Regions from separate parts of the Kluyvera sp. 142486 genome, predicted to be linked through region 1. Evidence: predicted binding sites of a transcription regulator. Region 1 holds the regulator's gene; each other region holds the start of a gene.
The links. The regulator LexA, encoded in region 1, represses DNA repair genes until DNA is damaged. The targets are predictions, from matches to a motif close to TNCTGTATGTACATACAGNA.
Positions count from the first base shown of each region.

Region 2: ACLGE8_RS06000 (DNA translocase FtsK 4TM domain-containing protein) is a predicted target of LexA. The motif match lies at 1,913-1,932, and genes of this name have one in related genera.
Region 3: uvrB (excinuclease ABC subunit UvrB) is a predicted target of LexA. The motif match lies at 5,176-5,195, and genes of this name have one in related genera.
Region 4: rmuC (DNA recombination protein RmuC) is a predicted target of LexA. The motif match lies at 3,264-3,283, and genes of this name have one in related genera.

Region 1 covers NZ_JBKHUI010000013.1:46,789-54,540, reverse strand. Annotated here, with positions in the region: gene ACLGE8_RS15120 (cupin domain-containing protein) at 115-603, opposite strand; gene zur (zinc uptake transcriptional repressor Zur) at 730-1,245, shown strand; gene ACLGE8_RS15110 (CsbD family protein) at 1,301-1,510, opposite strand; gene dinF (MATE family efflux transporter DinF) at 1,647-2,966, opposite strand; gene lexA (transcriptional repressor LexA) at 3,035-3,643, opposite strand; gene ACLGE8_RS15095 (diacylglycerol kinase) at 3,743-4,111, opposite strand; gene plsB (glycerol-3-phosphate 1-O-acyltransferase PlsB) at 4,240-6,669, shown strand; gene ubiA (4-hydroxybenzoate octaprenyltransferase) at 6,826-7,698, opposite strand; gene ubiC (chorismate lyase) at 7,713-7,752, opposite strand, start outside.
Region 2 covers NZ_JBKHUI010000004.1:50,854-58,605, forward strand. Annotated here, with positions in the region: gene ACLGE8_RS06000 (DNA translocase FtsK 4TM domain-containing protein) at 1-1,850, opposite strand, end outside; gene lrp (leucine-responsive transcriptional regulator Lrp) at 1,971-2,465, opposite strand; gene trxB (thioredoxin-disulfide reductase) at 3,016-3,981, shown strand; gene cydD (heme ABC transporter permease/ATP-binding protein CydD) at 4,104-5,870, shown strand; gene cydC (heme ABC transporter ATP-binding protein/permease CydC) at 5,871-7,592, shown strand; gene aat (leucyl/phenylalanyl-tRNA--protein transferase) at 7,633-7,752, shown strand, end outside.
Region 3 covers NZ_JBKHUI010000004.1:191,225-198,976, reverse strand. Annotated here, with positions in the region: gene bioA (adenosylmethionine--8-amino-7-oxononanoate transaminase) at 1-959, opposite strand, end outside; gene bioB (biotin synthase BioB) at 1,043-2,083, shown strand; gene bioF (8-amino-7-oxononanoate synthase) at 2,080-3,237, shown strand; gene bioC (malonyl-ACP O-methyltransferase BioC) at 3,221-3,976, shown strand; gene bioD (dethiobiotin synthase) at 3,969-4,646, shown strand; gene uvrB (excinuclease ABC subunit UvrB) at 5,274-7,298, shown strand; gene pmrB (two-component system sensor histidine kinase PmrB) at 7,657-7,752, opposite strand, start outside.
Region 4 covers NZ_JBKHUI010000019.1:14,642-22,393, forward strand. Annotated here, with positions in the region: gene ubiB (ubiquinone biosynthesis regulatory protein kinase UbiB) at 1-338, opposite strand, end outside; gene ACLGE8_RS18735 (SCP2 domain-containing protein) at 335-940, opposite strand; gene ubiE (bifunctional demethylmenaquinone methyltransferase/2-methoxy-6-polyprenyl-1,4-benzoquinol methylase UbiE) at 955-1,710, opposite strand; gene rmuC (DNA recombination protein RmuC) at 1,811-3,220, opposite strand; gene ACLGE8_RS18750 (CZB domain-containing protein) at 3,619-4,056, shown strand; gene udp (uridine phosphorylase) at 4,111-4,872, opposite strand; gene ACLGE8_RS18760 (dienelactone hydrolase family protein) at 5,110-5,922, shown strand; gene metE (5-methyltetrahydropteroyltriglutamate--homocysteine S-methyltransferase) at 5,967-7,752, opposite strand, start outside.

The DNA.
Region 1 (7,752 bases):
GAGACGAACTGTTGCTGTGAATAGTGGGGAAAAAAGCACTCTGTTCCCCTAACTGAAATTTTCTGCGGTTATCGTTATTTTTAATAAGCACCCTAATCTTTATAGAAGACGATGCTAATTTCGCCCAGGTTTTCCGTCGTGAGGGCCGAAGAACTGCGGCGGGTGATCGACCCAGCGATCCTCGCGCGTCACGGCGTACGAGGCGTTCAGAGGGTAATAGATCCGGTTGTGTTTTTTGTTCGCCTCGCCCACCACCAACAACCGTACCTCTTCGGAGGTGTTGTTGATAAAGGTATGGCAAACGCCGGTTCCGGCAGGAAAGCCAACGCTATCCCCCGGCTGCAGCTTCCACAGATAGCCGTTGATCCACGCCTGCGGGTAGCCCTCAAGCACGTAGATAAACTCCTCTTCGTCGCTCTCCGCATGCGGGTATGAGGTGCGACGGCCGGGTGGGAGACGCTCGTGGTGAATACCGAGATGCCGCAGCCCCAGCGCGCGGGCCAGCGGCGCGCCGATAGCAAAAAGCTCGTTGCTGTCGGGGTAAGTCGAGTCATCGGGTCCTTCAACGTCATGCCAATGGCGAATGCAATCGGGTCTTTTCATCATTTTTCATCCTGAGTGTGAAGTACACCTGCTATAACACACCTATAGCACACCTGCGGAAACTCGGCGTTTCCGGCATAACATGATAAAGTAGACGTTTGTTTCACCCGTAACCCGAGGACGCCAATGGATAAGACCACCACGCAAGAACTGTTAGCGCAGGCTGAAAAGCTGTGTGCGCAACGCGGCGTGCGCCTGACTCCGCAACGTCTGGAAGTGTTGCGTCTGATGAGTCTTCAGGAAGGGGCGATTAGCGCATACGACCTGCTAGACCTGCTGCGCGTTAAAGAACCTCAGGCTAAACCACCTACCGTCTATCGCGCGCTGGAATTTTTGCTCGAACAAGGCTTCGTGCATAAGGTGGAATCGGCTAACAGCTACGTGCTCTGCCATCTGTTCGATCAGCCAACTCATACCTCCGCGATGTTTATCTGCGATCGCTGCGGCGTGGTGAAGGAAGAGTGTGCGGAAGGGGTAGAAGACATTATGCACGCGCTGGCAGCCAAAATGGGCTTTGCTCTGCGTCATAACGTGATTGAAGCGCACGGTCTGTGCTCAGCCTGTGTGGAAGTGGAAGCGTGCAGCGCACACGAACACTGTCATCACGATCATACCATTCAGATTAAGAAGAAATCCCGCTAGCAGGCGCTAAACAGGGGGAGCGTACTTCCTTGTACGCACGGGCAGGAGGACGCTATTACCAGTGGTGGTTGTGGCGTTTATCCCAGCTATCCACCTCTTTTTCGGCCTGATCTTTCGCGTAGCCGTAGCGTTCCTGAATTTTACCGACCAGCTGATCGCGTTTGCCTTCGATCACCGTCATATCATCATCGGTCAGTTTGCCCCATTGCTCTTTCACTTTACCTTTAACCTGTTTCCAGTTACCGCCGACTTCGTCTTTATTCATCATTGAATCCTCGTTAGTCAGTGAGTGAATAGCGAAAAGCATGTTTCAGGAAAGACATCTTTTTCGCTAAGCGTGAGGTTAATTGTAGTCAGTCATTCTAAGGTCATTTCATTATTCGGAATCTTTAACCATTTGGTCAGGCAAACCAGCTGTTGTTTTTCCAGTGGCGACGCCAGATAAAGGCCAGCGACAGCCCGCGCAGCGCAAGGAATACGGCGAGCGCCAGCCACAGCCCGTGGTTGCCGAGCAGCGGTAGCGCCAGCATGGTAAGCGCGAACCCAGCGGCGGCCACCGCCATGCTGTTACGCATCTCCGCGCCGCGGGTGGCGCCAATAAACATTCCGTCCAGCAGATAGCACCATACGCCAATCACCGGCAGCACCGCCTGCCAGAGCACATAGCTGTCGGCAAGCTGCCGCAGTTCAGGCAGCGAGGTCAACAGAGCCACAATATGCTCGCCCAGGAGGGCGTAAATTAGCGCAAAGGCCAGCGCCACGACGCCCGCCTGACGGCATGCCGCCCGCCAGACCTCCAGCAGCTTGCTGCCGTCGCGCGCACCGTAGGCCTGCCCCGAATGGGCTTCCACCGCATAGGCAAAGCCGTCAAGCGCGTAGGCGGTGAAGGTCAGCATGGTCATCAGCACGGCGTTCACCGCCACCACTTCGCTACCCAGGCGGGCGCCGAAGACGGTTACCGCGCCAAAGCAGAGCTGGAGCAGCAGCGAGCGCAGCATGATGTCGCGGTTAAGCGCCAGCAGGCGGCGAAAATCCCCCTGCCAGGCCGTTTTCAGCATTGCCCACGAGATCCCGCGCATCACCAGTACCTTACGCGCCATTCCCAGCCCCACCAGCAGCGTGGCGTATTCAGCAATCGCCGTTGCCAGCGCCGCGCCCTGCACGTTCATGTGTAGCCCCATCACCAGCCACAGGTCGAGCACGATATTCAGCACGTTGCCGACCACCAGCAGTACGACCGGCGCACGGGCGTACTGCACGCCCAGCAGCCAGCCGAGCAGCACCAGGTTCGCCAGCGCGGCTGGCGCGCTAAGCCAGCGGATAGCAAGGAAGCGTCGCGCCTGCTCCAGCACCTCGCCGCTGCCGCCAACGATAGAGAGCGCCAGATTTATCAGCGGCGTTTTGAAAAGAACGATCAGTAGCCCGGCGCCTAGCGCCAGCATCAACGGTTGCACCAGCGCACGGGCCAGCGCCTGCGGATTTTTCGCGCCGAACGCCTGCGCCGTGAGCCCGGTAGTGCTCATCCGCAGGAACAGCAGCAGCATAAACAGGAAGCTGGTTGCCGTAGCACCAATGGCGACGCCGCCGAGATAAACAGGACTATCGAGATGGCCGATCACGGCGGTATCCACCAGCCCCAGCAGCGGAACGGTGATGTTGGAGAAGATCATTGGCAGCGCAAGGCGCCACAGCGCCTTATCGGCGTGAGTAAGTAGCGGCATGAGTTTTGACCAGAACGAAAAAAGGCTGCGATAGCGGAAGTATCGCAGCCATGAGAATCAGGGGAGAGTTACAGCCACTCGCCGTTGCGGATAACGCCAACGGCCAGCCCTTCGATGGAGAAGTTTTGCTGACGGAGATCGACAACGATAGGTTTAAATTCGCTGTTTTCCGGCAGCAGTTCGACGACGTTACCCTGTTTTTTCAGGCGTTTTACCGTCACTTCTTCGTCGATACGCGCGACCACGACCTGGCCGTTGCGCACGTCCTGGGTTTTATGCACGGCAAGCAGATCGCCATCCATAATACCGATATCTTTCATCGACATACCGCTGACGCGCAGCAGGAAGTCGGCGCTCGGTTTAAACAACGACGGATCAACCTGATAGTGACCTTCGATGTGCTGCTGCGCCAACAGCGGTTCGCCCGCCGCGACGCGGCCCACCAGCGGCAGGCCCTCTTCTTCTTCTACCAACAGGCGGATGCCGCGAGAAGCGCCTGAGACAATCTCAAGGACGCCTTTACGCGCCAGCGCTTTCAGGTGCTCTTCAGCCGCGTTCGGGGAACGGAACCCCAAGCGCTGAGCAATTTCCGCACGCGTTGGCGGCATGCCCGTCTGGCTGATGTGATCTCGAATGAGATCAAACACCTCTTGCTGCCTGGTCGTTAACGCTTTCATTCCGCCCCCTGGGTGTATATACAGTTATGCTGTGAGTATATACAGCTACTGCCTATTTTGGAACCATAAAACTCACGAAATCAGGCAGTTTTCACGACTTTAGTGAAAATGAGACCACAGCAGCGTCGCCCAGGTGAACACCGCCACGAAAATAGACAACAGAACCGCCGCAGAACCCATGTCTTTCGCCCGGCCGGAGAGCTCGTGATAATCAGAGCCGATACGGTCAACGACCGCTTCCAGTGCACTATTGAGAATTTCCACTATCATCACCAAAAGGACGGACCCGATGAGCAGGACACGAGTGATGGCATCGACATCCAGCCAGCAGGCGATAATAATCGCGATAACAGAGGCAACGCCTTCCTGGCGGAACGCCGCTTCATTGATCCACGCCGCGCGGAATCCTTTCCAGGAATAGCCCGCAGCTTTGATGATTCGGGTAATCCCAGTGGTATTATTGGCCATCTCAAGAACCTTTTTCGTTTTTACGTCAATGACAATGCTTGTTATGAGGCGGTAGAACAGAAATTTCACCGACTTTCTGATATTCTTGCCGCGCATTTGCATGATTAACCAGAGGCTTTACATCGTTTATGTCCGGCTGGCCACGAATTTACTACAAATTACTGAATTTACCATTAAGTGTTCTGGTAAAGAGCAAGTCTATTCCGGCACAACCTGCCCAGGAATTGGGGCTTGATACGTCGCGCCCGATTATGTACGTCCTGCCTTATAACTCTAAGGCTGACTTGCTGACGCTGCGCGCTCAGTGCCTGGCGCACGATTTACCCGACCCGCTTGAACCGCTTGAGATCGACGGTACGCTGCTGCCGCGCTACGTCTTTATCCACGGCGGCCCGCGCGTGTTCACCTACTACACGCCGAAAGAAGAGTCGATCAAACTGTTCCACGACTACCTCGATCTGCACCGCAGCAATCCTGAACTGGATGTGCAAATGGTGCCGGTGTCGGTGATGTTTGGTCGCTCGCCGGGTCGCGAGAAAGGCGAGGTTAACCCGCCGCTGCGTATGTTGAACGGCTTCCAGAAGTTCTTCGCCGTCTCCTGGCTCGGTCGCGACAGCTTTGTCCGCTTCTCGCCGTCCGTCTCCCTGCGCCGCATGGCGGACGAACACGGTACCGATAAAACTATCGCTCAGAAACTGGCTCGCGTCGCGCGTATGCACTTTGCTCGTCAGCGCCTGGCGGCGGTCGGCCCGCGTCTGCCTGCTCGTCACGACCTGTTCAAGAAGCTGCTGGCGTCAAAAGCGATTGCCAAAGCGGTAGAAGACGAAGCACGCAGCAAGAAAATTTCCCACGAGAAAGCCCAGCAGAACGCCATTGCGCTGATGGAAGAGATCGCCGCGAACTTCTCCTACGAGATGATTCGTCTGACCGACCGTATCCTCAGCTTTACCTGGAACCGTCTGTACCAGGGCATTAACGTTCACAACGCCGAGCGCGTACGCCAGCTGGCGCACGACGGGCATGAAATCGTCTATGTGCCGTGTCACCGCAGCCACATGGACTACCTGCTGCTCTCTTATGTGCTCTATCACCAGGGGCTGGTGCCGCCGCACATTGCTGCCGGTATCAACCTGAACTTCTGGCCAGCAGGCCCGATTTTCCGCCGCCTGGGCGCGTTCTTTATTCGCCGTACCTTTAAGGGTAACAAGCTCTATTCCACCGTGTTCCGCGAATACCTCGGCGAGCTGTTCAGCCGCGGTTACTCCGTGGAGTACTTTGTGGAAGGCGGGCGTTCCCGTACCGGCCGTCTGCTGGACCCGAAAACCGGTACCCTGTCGATGACCATTCAGGCGATGCTGCGCGGTGGTTCCCGCCCTATCACATTAGTGCCGATTTACATCGGCTACGAACACGTGATGGAAGTGGGTACTTACGCCAAAGAGCTGCGCGGGGCGACCAAAGAGAAAGAGAGCCTGCCGCAGATGCTGCGCGGCTTGAGCAAGCTGCGCAATCTGGGCCAGGGCTACGTCAACTTCGGCGAACCGATGCCGCTGATGACCTACCTGAACCACCATGTGCCGGAGTGGCGCGAGTCTATCGACCCAATCGAAGCCGTGCGTCCTGCGTGGCTGACGCCGACCGTCAACAAGATGGCGGCCGAGCTGATGGTGCGTATCAACAATGCAGGCGCGGCGAACGCCATGAACCTGTGCTGTACCGCCCTGCTGGCTTCGCGTCAGCGCTCGCTGACCCGCGAGCAGCTAACTCAGCAGCTCGATTGCTATCTGGCGCTGCTGCGTAACGCACCGTATGCGCCGGATGCAACGGCACCAACCTCCTCTGCCAGCGAGCTTATCGATCACGCGCTGCAGATGAACAAGTTCGAAGTCGAGAAGGACACCATCGGCGACATCATCATTCTGCCGCGCGAGCAGGCGGTGCTGATGACCTACTACCGCAATAACATCGCGCATATGCTGATCATGCCGTCGCTGCTGGCGTCGATTATGACTCAGCATCGTGAGATTTCGCGTGAGCAGGTGCTGAGCGTTATCGATACGCTGTATCCGATGCTGAAAGCCGAGCTGTTCCTGCGCTGGGATCGCGCGGAGCTGCCAACAGTTATCGATACGCTGATTGCGGAGATGGTGCGTCAGGAGATGCTTACCGAGCAGAACGGCGAGCTGCGTATCAACGCTTCCCACTCCCGTACCCTGCAGCTGCTGGCTGCCGGCGCGCGCGAAACGCTGCAGCGTTATGCGATCACCTTCTGGCTGCTGAGCGGCAACCCGTCGATGAACCGCAGCACGCTGGAGAAAGAGAGCCGTACCCTGGCTCAGCGTCTCTCGGTGCTGCACGGTATCAACTCGCCAGAGTTCTTCGATAAAGCGGTGTTCTCTTCTCTGGTGTTAACCCTGCGTGATGAAGGCTACATCAGCGACAGCGGTGACGCCGAGCCGGAAGAGACGATGAAGGTGTACCAGATGATGGCAAGCCTGATTACCTCGGACGTGCGCTTGACGATTGAGAGCGTGACGCAGGAAGAGGCGGCGCAGTAAAAACAAAAATCCCCGGCTGAGACCGGGGATTTTTTTATCCGTTGATTTTGTAGGCTCCGAGCCAATCCCGGCGGCGCTTCGCTTGGCCGGGCTACGGTCGGGCAACGGTTTGTAGGCCGGATAAGGCGTTTACGCCGCCATCCGGCAATGCCCGTCTCAAAACTGCCAGTAGCTCATCGCCAGACCAATAAACAGCACCAGCCCCACGTAGTTATTATTCAGAAACGCCTGGAAGCATGGACCACGTTCGCGGTGGCGAATCAGCTTCTGCTGGTAAACGAATAGCGCGCCAGCAATCAGGATTGACCAGTAAAACTCCCAATGCAGACCGTTCAGCCAGCCGATAAGCGCCATCAGCCCCAGCACACACGCCTGCAGAATGCCGATAATCAGGCGGTCGTTATCGCCGAACAGAATCGCCGTCGATTTAATGCCGATTTTCACATCGTCGTCGCGGTCAACCATCGCGTACTGCGTGTCGTAGGCCACCGCCCACAGGATGTTAGCCAGCAGCATCAGCCAGCAGCTCAGCGGCAGCGTTTCACTGACGGCAGAAAAAGCCATCGGGATCGACCAGCCAAACGCTGCGCCTAGCACCACCTGCGGCAGATGGGTGTAGCGCTTCATAAACGGATAAATCCAGGCCAGCGCCAGTGCGGCAATCGACAGCAGAATGGTCATGGTGTTGAGGGTCAGCACCAGAATGAAGGAGAGCAGCACCAGCACGATAAACAGCGTACGAGCCTCTTTCTCCGTCACCGCCCCGCTCGGCAGCGGCCGATTAGCGGTGCGCTTTACGTGGCCGTCAAATTTGCGATCCGCATAGTCATTCACCACGCAGCCCGCGGCGCGCATCAGCCAAACGCCGGCGACGAACACCGCCAGGATCCACAGCGGCGGTACGCCAGGGGACGCCACCCACAGCGCCCACAGCGTCGGCCACAGCAGTAATAGCGCGCCAATCGGTTTGTCCGTACGCATGAGTCGATGGTAAGCGAGCAGCTTATTCGACCTAAGACTCCACTCCATTTTTCTTCTTCCTCTTAGTACAGCGGCGATGCGGGTAAAAAAAGCTCCGTCAGC
Region 2 (7,752 bases), on a different contig from region 1:
GCCGCAGCGGCGGCGGTTCCGGTGGCGGCAGCTGCCGCATGACGGACGCTCGCTGCGACCGGTGCAACAGCAGCGGAAGGTTCTGGTACAGAAACTGGAATGGACGGCGCGGTAGATGCCCGCTGTTCCATTGGCGCTAACGGTTCCGGAATGGGTTGATACCACGCCGCCAACTGTTCACGCTCACGTGCGCGTTTCTCTTCCACTTCTTCGAAATAGTACAGCGGCGGACGATGAGCAGGTTTAACCTCCTCTTCCACTACCGGTTCTGGCTCTACGACAGGCGTTGGTTCAGCCTGTGGCACGTTCAGATAATCCGATTCCGCGATATAGGGTTGTTCTGGCTGCGGCTGCTCATAAGCAGGCTGCTGCGGTTGTGCATGCTGCGGCGGCTCATAAGCAGGTTGCTGCGGCTGTGCATACTGCGGATGCTCATAAGCAGGCTGCTGCGGTTGCGCATACTGCGGCTGCTCATAAGCAGGCTGCTGCGGCTGTGCATACTGTGGCTGCTCATAAGCAGGCTGCTGCGGCTGTGCATACTGTGGCTGCTCATAAGCAGGTTGCTGCGGCTGTGCATACTGTGGCTGCTCATAAGCAGGCTGCTGCGGCTGTGCATACTGTGGCTGCTCATAAGCAGGCTGCTGCGGTTGCGCATACTGTGGCTGCTCATAAGCAGGCTGCTGCGGTTGTGCATACTGTGGCTGCTCATAAGCAGGTTGCTGTACCGGCGGCCATCCTTCTGGCGCAGGTGCAATAACCGGTTCACCCGCCGTTGGCGCTGGAACGGCCTGCCATTCAACGGCAGGTGCAGCTACAGGCTGCTCGTTCATAGACGGCGCAGCTAATGTTGGGTCAGCGGCCCACGCCGTTGTGCCTGTAACGGCAACGGCCTCAGCGACGGTATGGCCGCTCAGTAGAGGATCGTACTCATCATATTCGGCGGCACGCGTCGCGCTGGCGCCAGAGAACAGCACATCATCAGGATCGACCTGAGCCGCATAGCGACCTGCCTCTTCCGGTTCGTCCATACGACGACCAGAGAACAGCGCCTCGTCCGTTTTGCGCACCATCGGGTTAGAGAATTTTTCGGCGATCCGCTTACGGCGTGCCAGCGCACCTCGCAGGATGCGCGCACGACGAGATTCACGGGACGCTTTCTGCGTCTCCTCGCCGTCGTCTTCATATTCGTCTTCTTCTTCGTACTCGTCTTCATCAACCCAGGTGTCGTCACGACGGGTTCGGTTGCTGGCGAACGTCAGAATATTGAGGATCCAGCTGCCCATTTTCTCGGCAATGCTGACCCATGACCAGCCGGTAAACAGCGTCAGACCTGCGGCCCAGATGCAGAGTAGCGCAATGGTCCCGCCGCTGCTGTGCAGCATCGGTTGCAGCGCGGTGCTGAGCAGGCTGCCAATCACGCCGCCGGAGGCAAAGTACCAGATATCATCGGCGTTTATCGCCGCGAGTCCGCATGAAGTAAGGATGATCGCCAGTACGCCAATCAGGCGCAGCGAGACGGCGAAGTAGTCGATGTACTCATCGTTCGAACGGTGTCGCCAGGCAAACCAGCAGCCACCAACAATGATGACCGGTATGGTGTAAGCCATCACGCCGAAGATGAAGAACAGCGTATCGGCCAGCCATGCGCCAGGAGCACCACATAAATTGTGGATCGGTTCGTGCCAGGCCGTTTGCGACCAGCTAGGATCGGAAGGATTGAAGCTCAGTAGTGCAGCCATTAACCAAACGGCAAAAATGGCGCATAAAAGGAGTAACGCCTCAAGGAGCCGGCGTCCGCTGCTGAGTTTTGTGAGTTTGACTTCTTTGTCTTCTGTATATTCCTGGCTCAAGAAAGGCTCTCCAGGTGCCGAATGCTAAAACGGACAACAGTGCCAGATTGCGCCGACACTGTTGCTGTATGGATTAACAGGAGTGTAATCAAACTACGCTGATTTTGCACCTGTTCCGTTTTAGCGGGTCTTAATTACCAGACGATTACTCTGCTTAACCTCTTCCATAACGACGTAAGTACGGGTGTCGTTCACGCCTGGCAGGCGCAGCAGGGTCTCGCCAAGAAGTTTACGGTAAGCCGACATGTCCGGTACGCGGGTTTTCAACAGATAGTCGAAATCGCCGGAAACCAAGTGACACTCTTGAATTTCTTCAAGTTTTTGCACAGCGGCGTTAAATTGTTCAAACACGTCTGGTGCACCGCGATTCAGAGTAATCTCAACAAAAACCAGCAGCGATGCATCAAGGTAATGCGGGTTTAACAGCGCGGTATAGCCCTGAATAAAACCCTGTCGTTCCAGACGACGTACGCGCTCAAGGCACGGGGTCGGAGAAAGTCCTACTCTTTTGGAAAGCTCGACGTTCGAAATACGCCCATCTTTTTGCAGTTCATTGAGAATGTTGCGGTCGATGCGGTCGAGATCTTTGCCAGGGCGTTTTTTACTATCTACCATTATTATTGTCTCTCTGTATTCCTTCCCTACTCCTGTCTTGACTCTGTGCACTTCACTGTTCAGAGCCTTCTCCCGATTTCAATGCGCCGTTGTTGCTGCAACGACGAATATCCCAGGGTATGCGTATGAGAAGCCCCGGCGCCTAACGGCCACCCTCCGACATCACGTATGATGTCTGTCCACACCATACGTAGATTTCAGTGATCCGGGTAAAAATGGTATTTGCGTGCATGAAAATTCACCACACGCGAAACACTGCTTTTCTTCTTCCTTGAATGTTGTCGCAAAAGCTTAGGGGATTGTCAAAGCAAAACATCTTTTTTTAGTACAACATGCCACATATTCATGAATCCTGGGTCCGGTTTCACATGTAATCGTCTTATAATCATCGGCGTGGCAGTAGAAATAGTTATATTTTTTGATGTTAAAATAGCCAATCAATCGGCTCATTCTATTACACATATCGTTAACAAAATCGCTGTGCTCTTTTTTTACGTCTACAAATTCCCTACAATCCAGAGCAATGTCTGCCAACAATTATGGGGATCTCATGGGCACGGCCAAACACAGTAAGTTGTTAATCCTTGGTTCTGGACCTGCGGGATACACCGCTGCGGTCTATGCTGCACGCGCAAACCTGCAACCGGTACTGATTACCGGGCTGGAAAAAGGCGGTCAGCTGACCACCACCACAGAAGTGGAAAACTGGCCTGGCGATCCAAGCGACCTGACCGGTCCACTGCTGATGGAACGTATGCACGAACATGCCACTAAGTTTGAGACCGAAATTATTTTCGATCATATTCACAGCGTGGATCTGCAAAACCGTCCGTTCCGCCTGACCGGCGACAGCGGCGAGTACACCTGCGATGCGTTAATCATCGCCACCGGCGCCTCTGCCCGCTATCTGGGCCTGCCGTCAGAAGAAGCGTTTAAAGGCCGCGGCGTTTCTGCCTGCGCTACCTGCGACGGTTTTTTCTACCGCAACCAGAAAGTCGCGGTCATCGGCGGCGGCAACACCGCAGTGGAAGAAGCACTGTATCTGTCCAACATCGCATCAGAAGTGCATCTGATTCACCGTCGTGATTCTTTCCGTGCGGAAAAAATCCTGATCAAACGTCTGATGGATAAAGTGGAAAGCGGCAATATCGTACTGCACACCAAGCGTACGCTGGAAGAAGTGACCGGCGACCAGATGGGCGTGAGCGGTCTGCGTCTGCGTTCTACTGAAAACGACGAGATTGAATCGCTGGACGTCGCGGGTCTGTTCGTGGCTATCGGCCACAGCCCAAATACCGCGATCTTCGAAGGCCAACTGGCGCTGGAAAATGGCTACATCAAAGTGCAGTCCGGCATTCACGGTAACGCAACGCAAACCAGCATCCCTGGCGTGTTCGCGGCGGGTGACGTAATGGACCACATTTACCGTCAGGCAATCACCTCTGCGGGTACCGGCTGTATGGCCGCGCTGGACGCTGAGCGCTACCTCGACGGTCTGGCTGACGCGTGCAAATAATCTTTACAAGTCAGTAACAAAAGTAAAAAAGGCGACGATAAGTCGCCTTTATTTTTTCTGCGATGTAACATTGCCGCGCCCATAACTGAAACCATTAGCCATAAGCACCTGCTAAGCGCCCAATGAATAAAAGTCGCCAACAAGAACTCACCCGCTGGCTCAAACAGCAAAGCGTCCTGTCACGCCGCTGGTTGATGACCTCCCGTCTGCTCGGCTTCGTTAGCGGTGTACTGATCATCGCCCAGGCCTGGTTCCTTGCCCGCATTCTCCATCACATGATTATGGAGAACATCCCGCGAGAAGCGTTGCTGCTGCCGTTTATCCAGCTGGTGCTGATCTTTATCCTGCGCGCCTGGGTCGTCTGGCTGCGGGAGCGCGTTGGTTTTCACGCCGGGCAACAGATTCGATTTGAAATTCGCCGTCAGGTGCTTGACCGCCTGCAGCAGGCTGGTCCGGCCTGGATTCAGGGCAAGCCGGCCGGAAGCTGGGCGACGCTTATCCTCGAACAAATCGATGATATGCACGATTACTACGCCCGCTATCTGCCGCAGATGGCGCTGGCGGCCTGCGTGCCGCTGCTGATTGTGGTCGCGATCTTCCCTTCCAACTGGGTCGCCGCGTTAATACTGCTGGTAACTGCGCCGTTAATTCCGCTGTTTATGGCCCTGGTGGGGATGGGCGCTGCCGATGCCAACCGCCGCAACTTCCTGGCGCTGGCGCGCCTGAGCGGTCACTTCCTCGACCGCCTGCGGGGCATGGATACGCTGCGTATCTTTGGTCGTGGCGAAGCGGAAACGGAAAGCATTCGTGAAGCATCGCAGGATTTCCGTCAACGCACGATGGAAGTGTTGCGACTGGCCTTCCTCTCCTCCGGCGTACTGGAATTCTTTACCTCGCTCTCTATTGCACTGGTCGCCGTCTATTTCGGCTTCTCCTATCTCGGCGAGCTAAACTTCGGCAGCTACGGTACCGCAGTGACGCTCTCTTCCGGCTTTCTCGCGCTGATTCTGGCTCCTGAATTCTTCCAGCCGCTGCGTGATTTAGGCACCTTCTATCACGCCAAGGCACAGGCCGTTGGCGCCGCCGACAGCCTGAAAACGTTCCTTGAAGCGCCGCTGGCGCATCCTGAGCAAGGTGACCAGACGCTGGACACCAGTGAGCCGGTTACCCTTCACGCCGTGGATCTGTTTATCACCTCGCCGGAAGGCAAAATGCTGGCTGGGCCGCTGAACTTTACGCTTAACGCCGGGCAACGTGCCGTGCTGGTTGGCCTGAGCGGCTCCGGTAAAAGCTCGCTGCTGAATGCGCTTGCCGGTTTCCTGCCCTACAGCGGTTCGCTGAAAGTGAACGGCGTTGAATTACGCAACCTGCACCCGGAAGGCTGGCACCGCATGATGAGTTGGGTTGGACAAAACCCGCAGCTTCCAGCGGCTACGCTGCGCGAGAACGTCCTGCTCGGCAATCTGGAAGCCAGCGAGCACCAGTTGCAACAAGCTCTGGATAAAGCCTGGGTCAGCGAATTTCTGCCGCAACTTCCTGACGGTATCGACACAGTGGTCGGAGAACAGGCCGCGCGTCTGTCCGTGGGTCAGGCTCAGCGCGTCGCTGTCGCCCGTGCCCTGCTCGCCCCCTGCCGTCTGCTGCTGCTGGATGAACCTGCCGCAAGTCTTGATGCCCACAGCGAGCAACGTGTGATGCAGGCGCTCACCGAAGCCTCGACCCAACAAACCACGCTAATGGTCACCCATCAGCTTGAAGGTATTACCGATTGGGACGCTATCTGGGTGATGGAAAACGGTCAGATTATTGAGCAGGGAACGTATCAACAGCTGGTTGATGCTAACGGTGTGTTTGCCAGCCTGTTGGCTAGCCGTCAGGAGGAGATTTAAATGCGCGCACTGTTACCTTATCTGGCGCTCTATAAACGCCACAAGTGGCTGTTAAGCTTGGGCGTTGTGCTGGCGATTATCACCCTGCTCGCGAGTATTGGCTTACTGACCCTTTCCGGCTGGTTCCTCTCCGCCTCAGCGGTTGTCGGGTTCGCGGGCGCTTACACCTTTAACTACATGCTGCCTGCTGCCGGCGTGCGCGGCGCGGCGATTATCCGTACCGCCGGGCGCTACTTTGAGCGTCTGGTCAGCCATGATGCGACCTTCCGCGTTTTACAACACCTGCGGGTCTTTACCTTCAGCAAGTTGCTGCCGCTGTCACCCGCCGGGCTGGCGCGTTTTCATCAGGGCGAACTGCTCAACCGTATGGTGGCGGACGTCGATACCCTCGACCACCTCTATCTGCGCGTTATTTCGCCATTAGTCGGTGCGCTGGTCGTCATTCTGGTGGTGACCGCCGGGCTTTGTCTGCTGGACGTTGGTCTGGCGCTGACCCTCGGCGGCATTATGCTGGCCACGCTGCTGATACTACCGCCGCTGTTCTATCGTGCGGGTAAACCCACTGGCGAGCAGTTAACGAGCCTGCGCGGGCAGTATCGCCAGCAGTTAACTGGCTGGTTGCAGGGGCAAGCTGAGCTGACTATCTTTAACGCCAGCCAGCGTTATCGTAAGCAGATGGAGCAAACCGAACTCAACTGGCACGATGCCCAGCGCCGTCAGTCTGAACTGACCGCCCTTTCTCAAGCCTTAATGCTACTGATTGGCGGCGTCGCCGTGGTCTCCATGCTGTGGTTAGCCGCTGGCGGCGTTGGCAGCAACAGCCAGCCCGGCGCGCTGATTGCACTCTTTGTCTTCTGCGCGCTGGCGGCCTTTGAGGCGCTTGCGCCGGTTACCGGTGCCTTCCAGCATCTTGGACAGGTTATCGCCTCAGCGCTGCGTATCAGCCAGATTATTGAACAACAGCCGGAAGTGACCTTCCCGGAACAGGTCGTGGCGCGTCCTCAGCAGGTCGCATTGACGCTGGATCGGGTGTCATTCACCTATCCTCAGCAAGCGCAGCCTGCGCTGAATAATCTGTCGCTGAATATCGCCGCAGGCCAGCATATCGCCCTCCTCGGCCGTACAGGCTGTGGTAAATCAACGCTGCTCCAGTTGCTCACCCGCGCCTGGGACCCACAGCAGGGCGAGATTCTACTGAACAGCATGCCGCTGACCCAGTTTGATGAACAAACGTTGCGCCAGACCATCAGTCTGGTACCGCAGCGCGTACATCTGTTTAGCGCTACCCTGCGCGACAATCTGCTGCTGGCGAAACCTGACGCGAGCGATGAAGCGCTCAGCGATGTTCTGCGCCGCACCGGTCTTGAGAAATTGCTCGAAGACGCCGGGCTGAATAGCTGGCTGGGTGAAGGTGGACGTCAGCTTTCCGGCGGCGAACTGCGTCGACTGGGGATTGCGCGAGCGTTACTGCACGATGCACCGCTGATAATGCTTGACGAGCCGACCGAAGGATTAGACGCCACCACCGAGAGCCAGGTGCTTGAACTACTGGCCGACGTAATGCGCCATAAAACGCTGCTGATGGTAACCCATCGTCTGCGCGGGCTGGCGCGATTTAATCAGATAATTGTCATGGACAATGGGCAAATTATTGAGCAAGGTAATCACGCAGAACTGCTGGCAAAACAAGGTCGTTACTACCAGTTTAAACAGCGTCTGTAGACTATGATTAGTTAACCCTGTTTCGTGAGGTCATCGCGACATGCGCCTTGTCCAGCTTTCTCGACACTCGATCGCTTTTCCCTCACCAGAGGGCGCATTACGTGAACCGAATGGACTGCTCGCTTTAGGGGGCGATCTCGGCCCCGCGCGCCTGCTGATG
Region 3 (7,752 bases), on a different contig from region 1:
GCTACGGCGCAGGCCAGCGGGTTACCCATAAAGGTCGGGCCGTGCATAAAGCAGCCCGCTTCACCGTTGCTGATGGTCTCGGCCACCTCACGGGTGGTGATAGCGGCGGAGAGGGTCATGGTGCCGCCGGTCAACGCTTTGCCAAGGCACAGAATATCGGCGCTGATACCCGCATGATCGCAGGCAAAGAGCTTGCCGGTACGGCCAAAACCGGTGGCAATTTCATCGGCAATCAGCAAAATTCCTTCACGATCGCACATCTTACGGATCCGTTTGAGCCACTCCGGGTGATACATCCGCATGCCGCCCGCACCCTGAACCACGGGCTCAAGAATAACGGCGGCAATTTCGTGGCGATGCGCGGCCATCAGGCGGGCAAAGGCCACCATATCGTACTCGTCAAATTCCCCATCAAAGCGGCTATGCGGCGCGGGGGCGAAGAGGTTCTCCGGCAGGTAGCCCTTCCATAGGCTGTGCATCGAGTTATCCGGGTCGCATACCGACATCGCGCCAAAGGTGTCGCCGTGGTAGCCGTTGCGGAAGGTCAGGAAACGCTGGCGCGACTCGCCTTTGGCCTGCCAGTACTGCAACGCCATTTTCATCGCCACCTCCACCGCTACCGAACCGGAGTCGGCAAGGAATACGCACTCCAGCGGCTCCGGGGTCATCGCCACCAGTTTACGGCACAGCGCTACGGCGGAAGGGTGGGTGATTCCGCCAAACATCACGTGCGACATCTGATCGATTTGCGTCTTCATCGCCGCGTTCAGGCGCGGGTGGTTGTAGCCATGAATGGCCGCCCACCACGAGGACATGCCGTCCACCAGATGTTCGCCGCTGGCGAGGTGCAGCTCGCAGCCCTCGGCGGAAACTACCGGGTAGACCGGCAGCGGTTTGGTCATTGAGGTATAGGGATGCCAGATATGGCGGCTATCGAAGGCAAGATCGTCCGTTGTCATAATCGACTTGTAAACCATTTTGAAAAGTTTTAGGTTTACGAGTATAAACCGAACCGAAAATTAACAAAACCCCGGAGAAGCCAATGGCTAACCCTTTACGCTGGACAATGTCGCAGGTCACCGCTCTTTTCGATAAACCGCTGCTCGATTTACTGTTCGAAGCTCAACAGGTTCACCGCCAGCACTTCGACCCTCAGCAGGTGCAGGTGAGCACGCTGCTGTCGATCAAAACCGGCGCATGCCCGGAAGACTGTAAATACTGTCCGCAGAGTTCGCGCTACAAAACCGGGCTGGAAACTGAACGCCTGATGGAAGTCGAGCAGGTGCTGGACTCAGCGCGCAAAGCCAAGCTGGCGGGCTCGACCCGTTTCTGCATGGGCGCGGCGTGGAAAAACCCGAACGACCGCGATATGCCGTACCTGGAACAGATGGTTCAGGGTGTGAAAGAGATGGGGCTGGAAGCCTGTATGACGCTGGGCACGCTGTCCGATAGCCAGGCGAGTCGTTTGGCGACGGCGGGTCTGGATTACTACAACCACAACCTCGACACCTCGCCGGAGTTCTACGGCAATATCATCACCACCCGCAGCTACCAGGAACGCCTGGACACGCTGGACAAAGTGCGCGAAGCCGGGATTAAAGTCTGCTCCGGCGGCATTGTTGGCCTCGGTGAAACCGTCACCGACCGTGCCGGGCTGTTGCTGCAGCTCGCCAACCTGCCAACGCCGCCGGAAAGCGTGCCGATTAACATGCTGGTGAAGGTCAAAGGCACGCCGCTGGCGGATAACGACGATGTCGATGCCTTTGATTTTATTCGCACCATCGCCGTGGCGCGCATCATGATGCCAACCTCTCACGTGCGTCTCTCTGCAGGCCGTGAGCAGATGAACGAGCAGACCCAGGCAATGTGCTTTATGGCCGGTGCAAACTCGATTTTCTACGGCTGCAAACTGCTGACGACGCCAAACCCGGAAGAGGACAAAGACCTGCAGCTGTTCCGCAAACTCGGTCTCAACCCGCAGCAGACCACGGTCACGGCGGGTGATAACGAACAGCAGCAGCGTCTGGAACAGGTGCTGATGACGCCGGACACTGAGGATTATTACAACGCGGCGGCGGTATGAGCTGGCAGCAGCGCATTGAACAGGCATTAAGCGAACGTCGGGAGGCCCAGGCCTTCCGTTCTCGCCAACCGTTAGCGCAGGGTGCGGGCCGCTGGCTGGTGCGCGATGAGCGTCGTTACTGCAACTTTTCCAGCAACGACTATCTCGGCCTCAGCCAGCACCCGCAGGTGATCCACGCCTGGCAGCAGGGCGCGCAGCTGTATGGCGTGGGCAGCGGTGGCTCCGGACATGTCACCGGCTACCACCACGCGCACCAACGCCTTGAAGAGCAGCTGGCTGACTGGCTGGGCTATGACCGCGCGCTGCTGTTTATCTCCGGTTTTGCCGCCAATCAGGCGACGATCGCCGCACTGGCCGGGCGTGAAGACCGGATCGTCGCCGATCGTCTCAGCCACGCGTCGTTGCTTGAAGCCGCCACGCTAAGCTCGGCGCAGTTGCGGCGCTTTCAGCACAACGACAGCCAGCATCTCTCCAGGCTGTTGGCTACTCCTATCGACGGCCAGCAGCTGGTGGTGACGGAAGGGGTGTTCAGCATGGATGGCGACAGCGCTCCGCTGGCGGATATCGCTGCGACCGCGCGCGAAGCTAACGCCTGGCTGATGGTCGATGATGCGCACGGCATTGGCGTTAATGGCGAAAGCGGACGGGGAAGCTGTCAGCAGCAGGGCGTTCATCCTGAGCTGCTGGTGGTGACCTTTGGCAAAGCGTTTGGCCTGAGCGGTGCGGCGGTGTTGTGCAGCCATGACGTGGCGGATTACTTTGTGCAGTTCGCTCGCCATCTGATTTACAGCACCGCCATGCCACCCGCCCAGGCGGTTGCGCTACAGGCGGCGCTGGCGGTGATTCAGAGCGATGATGGACAGCAGCGACGCGAAGAGCTGGCGCAGCACGTGGCCGCGTTTCGCCGCGGTGCGCAGGGGCTGGATTTTGCATTGACAGATTCACAAAGCGCGATTCAGCCGCTGATTGTTGGCGAGAACCAGCAGACGCTCGTTCTGGCAGAACAACTGCGTGAGCAGGGCTGCTGGGTGACGGCAATTCGTCCGCCGACGGTGCCAGCGGGGACAGCGCGTTTACGCTTAACGCTGACCGCCGCGCATGAAGCGCAGGATATCGACTTATTGCTGGAGGTGCTGCATGGCAACCGTCAATAAACAGGCGGTGGCGGCGGCGTTTGGCCGCGCGGCGGCGCACTATCATCAGCACGACGAGTTACAGCGCCTGAGTGCACGACAGCTGCTGTCTCAGCTGCCGGCGCAGGCGTTTGACCGAGTGCTGGATGCGGGCTGTGGACCGGGCAGCTACAGCCGCTACTGGCGCGACAAAGGGAGCCATGTGACGGCACTGGATCTCTCGGCGGAAATGCTTGAGCAGGCGCAGCGTCAGCAGGCGGCAGACCGTTATCTTCAGGCCGATATTGAAGCGATTCCACTGCCCGCAGGGGGCTTCGATCTGGTGTGGAGCAATCTGGCTATTCAGTGGTGTAGCGACCTCCACGTAGCGCTGGAGGGGCTGCATCGCCAGCTTAGCCCCGGCGGCACGCTGGCCTTTACCACCTTAACGGCAGGTTCGTTGCCAGAGCTGAATCAGGCCTGGCGTGCCGTTGACCAGCGCCCACACGCCAACCGTTTTCTTCCCGAGACGGCGCTGCAGGAGGCGCTAGTTGGCTACCACAGCCGCAGCATTGCCACCTCCATCACGCTAGCTTTTCCCGATGCGCTGAGCGCCATGCGTTCCCTGAAAGGCATTGGTGCGACGCATCTTCATGAGGGGCGCAGCCAGCAACCGCTGACGCGCAGCAGGCTACAGCAGCTTCAACTGGCGTGGCCGTCTCAGGCGGGAGTATTCCCGCTGACTTACCATCTTTTTACAGGAGTGATCTCGCGTGACTGAACGCTTTTATGTAACCGGCACCGATACCGAAGTCGGAAAAACCGTTGCCAGCACCGCGCTGCTTCAGGCGGCTGGTTCGCTTGGGCGGCGTACGGCGGGGTACAAACCGGTTGCTTCCGGCAGCAAAATGACCGTCGACGGTTTGCGCAACAGCGACGCACTGGCGCTGCAACGCAACAGCGTGCTGCCGTTACGCTATGAGCAAGTGAACCCGTATACCTTTGCCGAGCCGACCTCTCCGCATATCGTCAGCGCCGACGAACAGCGGCCTATTGAGGCCAGCGTGCTCTCTGCCGGGCTGCGTGTGCTGGAGGCTGAAGCCGACTGGGTGCTGGTGGAAGGTGCCGGTGGCTGGTTTACGCCGCTCTCCCCGACGCTGACCCTGGCGGATTGGGTGCAGACAGAACAGCTGCCGGTCATCCTGGTAGTGGGCGTGAAGCTTGGCTGCATCAACCATGCGGTGTTGACCGCGCAGGCAGTTCAACAGGCGGGGCTGCGGCTGGCAGGCTGGATTGCCAACGATGTGACGCCGCCGGGGCGTCGCCATAAAGAATACCTCAGCACGCTCCAGCGAATGCTTCCCGCACCGCTGCTCGGGGAGATCCCGTGGCTGGGTGATGAGGTTGAATCCCAGCCGCTTGGGCAATACCTTGACCTGAGCGCTCTGTAAGTCGTTTTTCTGGCACGCCTTTTCCTTCTTCATTCGTAAGCACTAACCCGCAGATAACGTAAGGAAATCGCCCATGTTGATGGACAAAATGGGCGTGCTTTTTCGCTGATAAATATCAAAATCGGCAATAAAATATTTTTTTGCATTCACGTTGACACGCTGTTGCGCAAATCGCCGGGTGGCGGGGGATAGGGGCTAGCGGCAGTTATCCACTATTCCTGTGGATAACCCTGTGCATTAGAGTTAGAAAACCTGCGGTAAACGAGAGAACATGCGGCCTGCGCCTGAATTGATGCGAAACGCGGCTTTTCGATGTTTTTTATAAAATTCAACAAGATAAATAAAAGCAATGGCGTAACAAAAAGTGCTGCGGATTGCCATAAAACTTTCATGACCTATATTGACAAATGTTAAAAGAGAAAAAATTCTGGGGATAACCTTATCAGGCTGGTGTTTTATCTGGTCAGAGGATAAATTTCAGCCGCTCTTGCTTGCCGTTGCCCCAGGAACACGAAATACAGTAAGTGATTACTGTTTTTATATCCAGTATTTTTTATTGGCAATTCGGCAGGCGGCGAGTAGAATTAATCTCCAGCCCGGCCCATTCGTCATCAGGTAGCGTTGTCCATGAGTAAACCCTTCAAATTGCATTCTGCGTTTAGTCCTTCAGGCGACCAGCCTGCTGCCATTTCACGCCTGAAAGAGGGGCTGGAAGACGGCCTGGCGCACCAGACGCTTCTGGGCGTGACCGGGTCGGGGAAAACCTTTACCGTCGCCAACGTCATCGCTGACCTTCAGCGCCCGACGATGGTGCTGGCACCGAACAAAACGCTGGCCGCTCAGCTATACGGCGAAATGAAAGCGTTCTTCCCGGAAAACGCGGTGGAGTACTTCGTCTCCTACTACGACTACTACCAGCCGGAAGCGTATGTTCCAAGCTCGGATACCTTTATCGAAAAAGATGCCTCGGTGAACGAACATATCGAACAGATGCGTTTGTCCGCCACCAAAGCGCTGCTCGAACGCCGCGACGTAGTGGTGGTGGCCTCGGTGTCCGCTATCTACGGTCTGGGCGACCCTGACCTGTACCTCAAAATGATGCTGCACCTGACGGTGGGTATGATTATCGATCAGCGCTCCATTCTGCGCCGTCTGGCTGAATTGCAGTACACCCGTAACGATCAGGCGTTTCAGCGCGCGACCTTCCGCGTGCGCGGCGAGGTTATCGACATCTTCCCGGCCGAATCTGACGATCTGGCACTGCGCGTTGAGCTGTTTGACGAAGAGGTGGAACGCCTCTCGCTGTTTGACCCGCTGACCGGCCACGTTGATTCGACCATCCAGCGCTTTACCATCTACCCGAAATCGCACTACGTGACGCCACGCGAGCGTATTGTGCAGGCGATGGAAGAGATCAAAGTGGAGCTGGCAGACCGCCGCAAGGTGCTGCTGGCGAATAACAAACTGCTGGAAGAGCAGCGCCTGAGCCAGCGTACCCAGTTTGACCTCGAAATGATGAACGAGCTGGGCTACTGCTCCGGCATCGAAAACTACTCGCGCTTCCTCTCCGGACGCGGGCCGGGCGAGCCGCCGCCGACGCTCTTTGACTACCTGCCGGCGGACGGCCTGCTGGTGATCGACGAATCACACGTCACCATTCCCCAGATTGGCGGCATGTACCGTGGCGACCGCGCGCGTAAAGAGACGCTGGTGGAGTACGGCTTCCGCCTGCCGTCCGCGCTCGACAACCGTCCGCTGAAGTTTGAAGAGTTTGAAGCACTGGCACCGCAGACTATTTACGTCTCGGCGACGCCGGGCAATTACGAGCTGGAAAAATCCGGCGGTGATGTGATTGATCAGGTGGTGCGTCCAACCGGGCTGCTCGATCCGCTGATTGAAGTGCGTCCTGTTGGCACGCAGGTAGACGACCTGCTGTCGGAAATTCGTAAACGTTCGGTGATTAACGAGCGTGTGCTGGTGACTACGCTGACCAAACGTATGGCGGAAGACCTGACGGAATATCTGGAAGAGCACGGTGAGCGGGTGCGCTACCTGCACTCTGATATCGATACCGTGGAACGTATGGAGATCATCCGCGACCTGCGTCTGGGCGAGTTTGACGTGCTGGTGGGGATCAACCTGCTGCGTGAAGGCCTCGATATGCCGGAAGTCTCACTGGTGGCGATTCTGGACGCCGACAAAGAGGGCTTCCTGCGTTCCGAGCGCTCGCTGATTCAGACCATCGGTCGTGCGGCGCGTAACATCAATGGTAAAGCGATTCTCTATGGGGACAAAATTACCCCGTCGATGGCGAAAGCGATTGGTGAAACCGAGCGTCGTCGCGAGAAACAGCAGCGCTATAACGAAGAGCACGGCATCGTGCCGCAGGGGCTGGTGAAAGACGTTGTTGATATTCTGGCGATGGGCGAGGGGCTGGCGAAAACCAGGGCTAAAGGTCGCGGTAAGTCGAAAAATGCGGTCACCATCGTCGAGCCGGATGTTCAGGCGCTGACGCCAAAAGCGCTGCAGCAACAGATTACGTCGCTGGAAGCGCAAATGCTCAAACACGCGCAGAACCTGGAGTTCGAAGAAGCGGCAGAGATTCGCGACCGGCTGCACCAGCTGCGCGAGCTGTTTATCGCCACGTCATAAGTGGGTGCCGCCCCGGCGGCGCTTCGCTTGGCCGGGCTACAGTCTGGCGCGTGAAAATTAAGTAGGCCTGATAAGCGCAGCGCCATCAGGCATGTGTGTAGCCCGGGTGAGGCGTTTACGCCGACCCCGGGGCGGCACGAACGCCTCCCCGGGCACAATTTCTCTGAATTGAGGCAGCCATCACGGGCCGGGAACCAGCCTTAAGGTTCGCTTAATATAATCTACTGATACTATCCGTAAAATCATTGAGGGTAGTGTTATGTCGAATCTGAACGTCCAACAGCTGTTCACCGTGCTTGTCTCTGTTGCCATAGTAGCCTGCTTTGTTTGCCACTGGATGCTCACCTTCTGAAGCGCCTTAGCGCTTCGTCGGTTGAAACTCTACCCATGCCCGCGTCCCGGTTTTGGTGTCGCGGTTTTGTAAAAAGAACGCCGCCTCATGCAGCTGGGCGAT
Region 4 (7,752 bases), on a different contig from region 1:
ATCGATTTTTCAATCTGCTGCTTCGCCAGCCTGCCGTCGAACGGCGCTACGCGATCCTGCAGCATAATGAGCTGATCGGCAATTTGCGGGGGGAAGAGGTCACGGCGAGTTGAAAGCATCTGGCCAAACTTGATCCATACCGGGCCAAGCTCCTGCAGCGCTAAGCGCAGACGTTCGCCTAGCGACTTTTCCTTGTGGCGATTTGGCATCCAGAACAGCATCCGACGCCCAATTCGCAGCGGCAGCGTGATACGCATTTTGGGAATGAGCTCATCAAGCCCGTAACTCAAAAAGGTGCGGATGATAAAATACAGGCGCCGTAATTCTCCTGGCGTCATTTCCCCTCCAGTTTTTCCAACCGTTTTGTCAGCGCGGCAACGTCACGCTCAACGGCCGTCGTTTCTTCCGCAAACCAGGCCACTTCCAGCGCGCCCGGCGCTAGCCGCCACTCTTCCGTCAGGGTTTCCGCCACATAGCGCTGCTGGCGCGCCAGCCCGTGCTGTATGAACTTCGCCCCGCCGCGCAGCGCTTTGCTAATACCCTCTGCCGCCACATCGCCAGTGTAGGGTGCCAGCAGTTCTGCGGGAGAAAACTCCGCCAGATCGGCCAGCGAAACCAGGTTTTGCACCACCTGAAGATCGCCCTGCACTTCCAGGTCGTTATTGCGGATAAGCGCCGTCAGTTGCTGACGGTTGCGTAGTTGAGGCAGCACGCTGACGCGGGTGATGACGGTGCAATCTGCCTCGTCGTCCCACGCGCCGACCACGTCAACCTGACGTTCGCTAAAGATAAGCACCAGCGGAGAAGAAAACTCTTTCAGCTCAATGCGTAATACTTTTCCGATAAGACGCTGGCGGGCAGGCTTCAATGCTTTCTCACGCCATAACAGCGCGTTAATCGCGGTTTCGATACTGCCGGTCACTAAGGGTTTTAAAGGCATATGGCCCCCGCTTATCAGAATTTATAGCCGCGATGCAGCGCGACAATCCCTGCCGTCAGGTTGAAGTACTCAACGTTTTCCAGCCCAGCGTTCTGCATCATCTCTTTCAGGGTGTCCTGATCGGGGTGCATACGAATAGATTCTGCCAGATAGCGGTAGCTTTCTGCGTCGTTTGCCACCATTTCGCCAATACGCGGCAGGATGTGGAACGAGTAGGCATCGTAAGCTTTACTCAGCGGGTCGATAACCGGCTTGGAGAACTCCAGCACCAGCAGACGTCCGCCCGGCTTCAGTACGCGATACATCGAACGCAGCGCTTTGTCTTTGTCGGTGACGTTACGCAGGCCAAAGGAGATGGTGATGCAGTCAAAGGTGTTATCCGGGAACGGCAGCGCTTCGGCGTTTGCCTGCACGTACTCCACGTTACCCACCACGCCGATGTTGCGCAGCTTTTCACGGCCCATTTTGAGCATCGAGTCGTTAATATCTGCCAGCACCACACGGCCGGTTTCACCAACCATACGCGAGAATTTTGCCGTCAGGTCACCGGTGCCGCCCGCCAGATCGAGGACCGTCTGTCCACGGCGCACGCCGCTGCAATCAATGGTAAAACGCTTCCAGAGACGATGGATACCGAATGACATCAGATCATTCATTACATCGTATTTTGCGGCGACAGAATGGAAGACATGCGCCACCATGTTTTCTTTCTGTGATTTGGCGATTGTTTGAAAGCCAAAGTGCGTCGTTTCTTGTGAATCCTCAACCATCTCTATGCCTGCTTATCAAGAAAATGTTCATGGAGTGTAACAGATTGGACGCAATTGCCCTACGATTCCACCCCGTTACCAAACCCGTGCAGCGAGCGTTTTAGCGACGTTCTGCGGCTAACGGATTGTCATCATTGGTGTCGGTGTCGTCACGCAGACGAAAATCATCGTCCTGCGCCGTCGCCTGTTCAACCAGTTCCGGATTAATCTCGCGTTTGACCTCCACCCCAAGGTGGCGAAACGCCTCGGCCTGCGTTAGCAGATTACCGCGCCCGGTGGTGAGCTTTTTCATCGCCTGACGGTAGTTATCCTGTGCTTTATCGAGGCTCTGGCCGATAGCCGACATGTCATCGACGAAGAGGCGCATTTTGTCATATAAGCGGCTTGCCCGTTCAGCAATATGCTGCGCATTGCGGCTCTGGTGTTCATAGCGCCATAGGTTGGCGATGGTCCGCAGCGCCACCAGCAGCGTGGTCGGGCTGACCAGCATAATGTTGTTTTTCAGCGCTTCGCTTATCAGCTCAGGCTGCCTGTCCAGCGCCAGCAGAAAGGCGGGTTCCACAGGGATAAACATCAGGACGTAGTCCAGCGATCGTAGCCCCGGTAACTGCTGATAATCCTTACGACCCAGCATGCGGATATGGTTACGCACCGCCGCAATATGTTCCTGCAGCGCGGCCTCGCGGGTGTAGTCATCTTCGGCGTTAAAGTAGCGCTCGTAGGCCACCAGCGTCATTTTGGCATCCACCACCACATCTTTGCGGTGCGGCAGGCGCACGATAACGTCCGGCTGCATGCGGGAGTTCACGTCTGTATTGATGCTGACCTGGGTTTCGTATTCATGCCCTTCTCGCAGGCCGGACGCCTCTAGCACGCGCGTGAGTACCACTTCCCCCCAGTTGCCCTGGGTTTTGTTGTCGCCTTTCAGCGCGCGGGTCAGGTTGACTGCCTCCTGCGCCATCTGGGCGTTGAGCTGCTGGAGGTTACGAATTTCGTGCGCCAGCGTGTGACGCTCGCGCGCCTCCTGCCCAAAGCTCTCCTGAACCTGACGGCGAAAACCATCAAGCTGCTCGCGAAGCGGCGTCAGCAGGCCGTGCAAGCTTTGGCGGTTTTGCTCCTCCACCCGGCGATTACTCTGTTCGAAGATGCGGTTGGCCAGATTTTCGAACTGCTCGCTCAGGCGCTGCTCGCTGTTGAGCATCAGGCGGTACTTTTCATCCCCGTGCTGACGGGTGGTCTCCAGCAGCGTGGTGACTTCACGCAGGTCAACCTCTAACGAAGAGTTGATTTCCCGTAGGTTACGCAGTTCGTTATTGAGCAGCTCACACTCTTCCCGCCAGTGAGCGTTCTGGGCAATTTGCTGTTTTGCCGCGCTCAGCTCACTGTACACGTCACGTTCTTCAGCCAGCTGTTCGGCGCGCTGCTGCGCCACGCGATAGCTCGCCGCCAGCCAGCCAATCGCCATTCCCGCCAGCGCGACCAGCGCATAAATCACCACGGCAATATCCACAATGCCCCCTGCATAAACCGGTTATCAGCACAAAATAGAATTGTGCTGTATAAACGTCCAGTTTTAAAGCAGTTTCCTGCGAGGCTCTACGCAAAAAAAGAGGGACTAGCCTGCGGAGTGATATTTATTTAATTAATAGCAACATTTATATTATTCCCGAGAATTATTTAAATACCAACAAAAATATATAATAAAAAATTATAACAAATATATATATCACAGAAATATATTTATAATATCGTTGCCTGGCGGCATAAATTACCATACCCTTAATAACCATATTATCTTAGGTGACCACAACAACACCTAATAATATATGAATAAATTTATTAATTATTAACATAAATAAATAACAAACCCAGATAATATAAATAATCAACATAATAATGGAGAATATAATGGAATTCAGCACATGGATAAGAAAAAGAATTGCTGGTGAAGATGTGAGTCTTGGTCTTCCTAAGGAACAGCAAAACCTGAACGGTTTAATCCTTGAAGAGGCAATCGCTTTCCACATTGCATGGCGTGAACGTTGGACCACCGCCCTGCGAGAGCACCGGGAAGATGAGTTTGATGCAGCGCAGGTCTCTAACGATACGTTGTGCCAGGTGGGTGAATGGATATATAACGAAGGAAAATCATTAGCTAAATATCCCGAATATGAGCGCTTTCGTGAACTCCATGCAAAATTTCATCAATGTGCCGGTACTATTGTGGTGTCACATCAGAAAGGTCATTTTATGGAGGCATTAGCGACCATTAAAAATGAACTTATGCCGCTGTCAGAAGAAGTAGGATTATCTCTGGGTGAGTTATTAGAAGCTTCAAAACGTTAAATATGTGAATGGTATAAAGGCCTCATAATAAGGCCTTTATACTTGAGTATTTATTTACAGCAGACGGCGTGCCGCTTCCACTACGATTTTCACCGCGTGGCTTTCAGTCTGCTTCATCGTCTCAGCGTTCGGGATTTCCTGCTGGGTACGGTTAACGATAACGCCTGCCACCATCCCCGCACGCAGACCCTGGCTTGAGCACATGGTCAGCAGCGTCGCAGATTCCATCTCGTAGTTCATCACGCCCATTGACTGCCACTCTTCCATAGAGCCTTTGTAGTTTCTCACTACGCGGCCAGAGAAGGTGTCATAGCGTTCCTGACCTGGATAGAAGGTGTCGGAAGAGGCAGTTACGCCGATGTGCGTGGTCGCGCCTACCGCTTTCGCCGCTTCAACCAGCGCAGTCGTACATGCGAAGTCAGCCACTGCCGGGTATTCCATCGGCGCAAAGTGCAGGCTCGCCCCATCCAGACGGACGGAAGCGGTGGTCACCAGAACGTCACCGACGTTGATATGCGGCTGAATGGCGCCGGTGGTACCGACGCGCAGGAAGGTGCGGATACCCAGCTGGGCCAGTTCTTCCACGGCGATAGAGGTGGATGGGCCACCAATACCGGTAGAGCAAACGATCACCGACTTGCCATCAAGTTCGGCACGCCAGGAGGTAAATTCACGGTGAGATGCCAGTTTTACCGGCTTTTCCATCAGCGCGGCGATCTTTTCCACACGTTCCGGGTCACCTGGGACGATAGCGAGTGTAGCCCCTTGAAGGTCGCTTTTGGTGAGGCCGAGATGAAAAACATCAGACTTGGACATAAAGAACTCCTCTGTGGTTCAGTTTTGTCAGAAGAAGCAAAAATGTACTTTATAGAAGACCACAACATCTTTTCGTGACCACCATCACTAAGAATTAAAAATATTACATTAAATTCCACGCAATTAGTGATTCACATCACATTAACAAGTTATTGTTACTCCCTGCTGACCAAAAATACGCCGCATTCAGGCAATGTGATTTGGCTATGAGTTCATTAAAAGGGTACGGAGAATGCCATGACAACCAACAGACAACCTGGATTTGCCCCTGCGGCTTCACCTCACGCCTCAACCACCGTTCATACGCCCGAAGAGGCCATATCAGCGGGAGAAACCTCTATTCCTTCACAAGGTGATACGCTGCCAGCGTACTACGCTCGCCCTAAGCATAGCGATGCGCCGCTTCCGGTAATCATCGTAGTGCAGGAGATTTTTGGTGTCCACGAACACATCCGCGATATTTGTCGCCGTCTGGCATTAGAGGGCTATCTGGCTGTCGCACCAGAACTCTACTTCCGTCAGGGCGACCCGAACGATTATGACGATGTCCCCACGCTGTTTAGCGGCCTGGTATCAAAAGTTCCCGACGCGCAGGTGCTGGCCGACCTCGATCACGTCGCCAACTGGGCGGCACGTAACGGCGGTGATGCCAGCCGTTTATTGATGACTGGCTTTTGCTGGGGCGGCCGTATTACCTGGCTGTACGCCGCGCATAACCCGCAGCTCAAAGCCGCCGTGGCCTGGTATGGCCGTTTGGTGGGCGACAAGACGCTGAAGATGCCGAAAAACCCGGTAGATGTGGCGGTCGATCTTAGCGCCCCGGTGCTGGGGCTGTACGGCGGTCAGGATACGGGAATTCCGCTGGAGTCGGTCGACACCATGCATCATGCGCTGCGAGCGGCCAATGCGAATGCCGAAATCGTGGTTTACCCTGAAGCTGGACATGCGTTCAACGCCGATTACCGCCCGAGCTATCATGAAGAGTCAGCGAAAGACGGCTGGCAGCGCATGCTGGCGTGGTTTGCGCAGTACGGCGGGAAAAAAGGCTAATTCCCTTATTAAAGAAAACGGAGGCATTAGCCTCCGTTTGGTTTTTAAGCCTGACGCAGGTTCTGCGCCGCTTTTACCATGTTCGCCAGCGCCGCGCGAGTTTCCGGCCAGCCGCGGGTTTTCAGACCACAGTCCGGGTTAACCCACAGTCGCTCTGCCGGAATGCGCTGCTCTGCTTTCTTCAACAGAGCTTCAATCCACTCCACGCTCGGTACGTTCGGCGAGTGAATGTCATAGACGCCCGGCCCGATTTCGTTCGGGTAATCGAACTCTTCAAACGACTCCAGCAGTTCCATATCGGAACGGGAGGTTTCGATGGTGATCACATCCGCATCCAGCGCTGCAATAGAGTCCATGATGTCGTTGAACTCGCAGTAACACATGTGGGTGTGGATTTGGGTATCATCACGCGCCACCGCGGCGTTAATGCGGAAGGCTTCCACGCCCCACTCCAGATAAGCCGCCCAGTCGCTGCGGCGCAGCGGCAGACCTTCACGCAGTGCCGGTTCATCAATCTGGATGATGCCGATACCGGCCGCTTCCAGATCCGCCACTTCATCACGCAGCGCCAGCGCAATCTGCTTAGCGATGGTTTCGCGGGTCACATCTTCACGCGGGAAAGACCAGCAAAGAATCGTGACCGGGCCAGTCAGCATCCCTTTCACCGGTTTGTCGGTCAGGGACTGGGCGTACTTCGCCCACTCCACGGTGATCGCTTCCGGGCGGCTCACGTCGCCAATGACGACCGGCGGCTTCACGCAGCGAGAACCGTAACTCTGTACCCAACCGTTCTGGGTGAAGACAAAGCCATCGAGATGCTCGCCAAAGTACTCAACCATATCGTTACGCTCGGCTTCGCCGTGCACCAGCACATCGAGCCCCAGGCGCTCCTGTTCAATAATCGCCTGCTTGATATGTTCGGCAATACCGGTGCGGTAGTTATTCGCATCCAGGTTACCTTTTTTGAAATCCAGACGCAGGCCGCGAATCTCGGTGGTTTGCGGGAACGAGCCGATAGTCGTCGTCGGCCAGGCCGGAAGATTGAAGCGCGCGCGCTGCGCTTCAGCGCGTACCGGGTAGGCGCTAGTACGCTGGCTGTCTTTGGCGGTAATCGCCGCCAGGCGCTGTTCCACTGCCGCATTGTGCACGCGGGTTGAATGACGGCGGGCCTGAATTGGCGCACTCCACTCGACCAGAGCCGCCGTATTGCCGGTGTTCAACGCATCGCGTAGTAGCGCCAGCTCACCGCATTTTTGCAGAGCAAAGGCGAACCAGCTCTTCACTTCCGTATCCAGGCGGGTTTCGACGCTCAGGTCGATAGGGCTGTGCAGCAGCGAGCAGGAAGAGGCGACCCAGAGGTCACGCTGACCAACCAGCGCTTTAATTTGCGAATATTTTTCGGTGAGATCAGCGCGCCAGACGTTGCGACCATTAATCAGGCCAGCGGAGAGCAGCCAGTCCGCCGGCAGACGCTGATGCAGTACTTCAACATCATCTTTACCATGCACCAGATCAACGTGCAGCCCCTGCACCGGCAGCGCGGCGATGATGTCCAGATTCGGCGTCACGCCCTCGAAATAGGTGGTGAGCAACAGCTTCACATGCCCCTGCAGCGCATCGTAGGCCGGTTTAAACGCATTCAGCCACGCCTGCGGCAGTTCGAGAACCAGCGCAGGCTCATCAATCTGTACCCACTCAATACCGCGTTTCGCCAGCTCGGCCAGCACCTGCTGATACACCGGCAGAATGTCGTTCAGCAGGGTCAGGCGGTCAAACTGCTCACCCTTCACTTTGCCCAACCACAGATAGGTGACCGGCCCCAGCAGGACA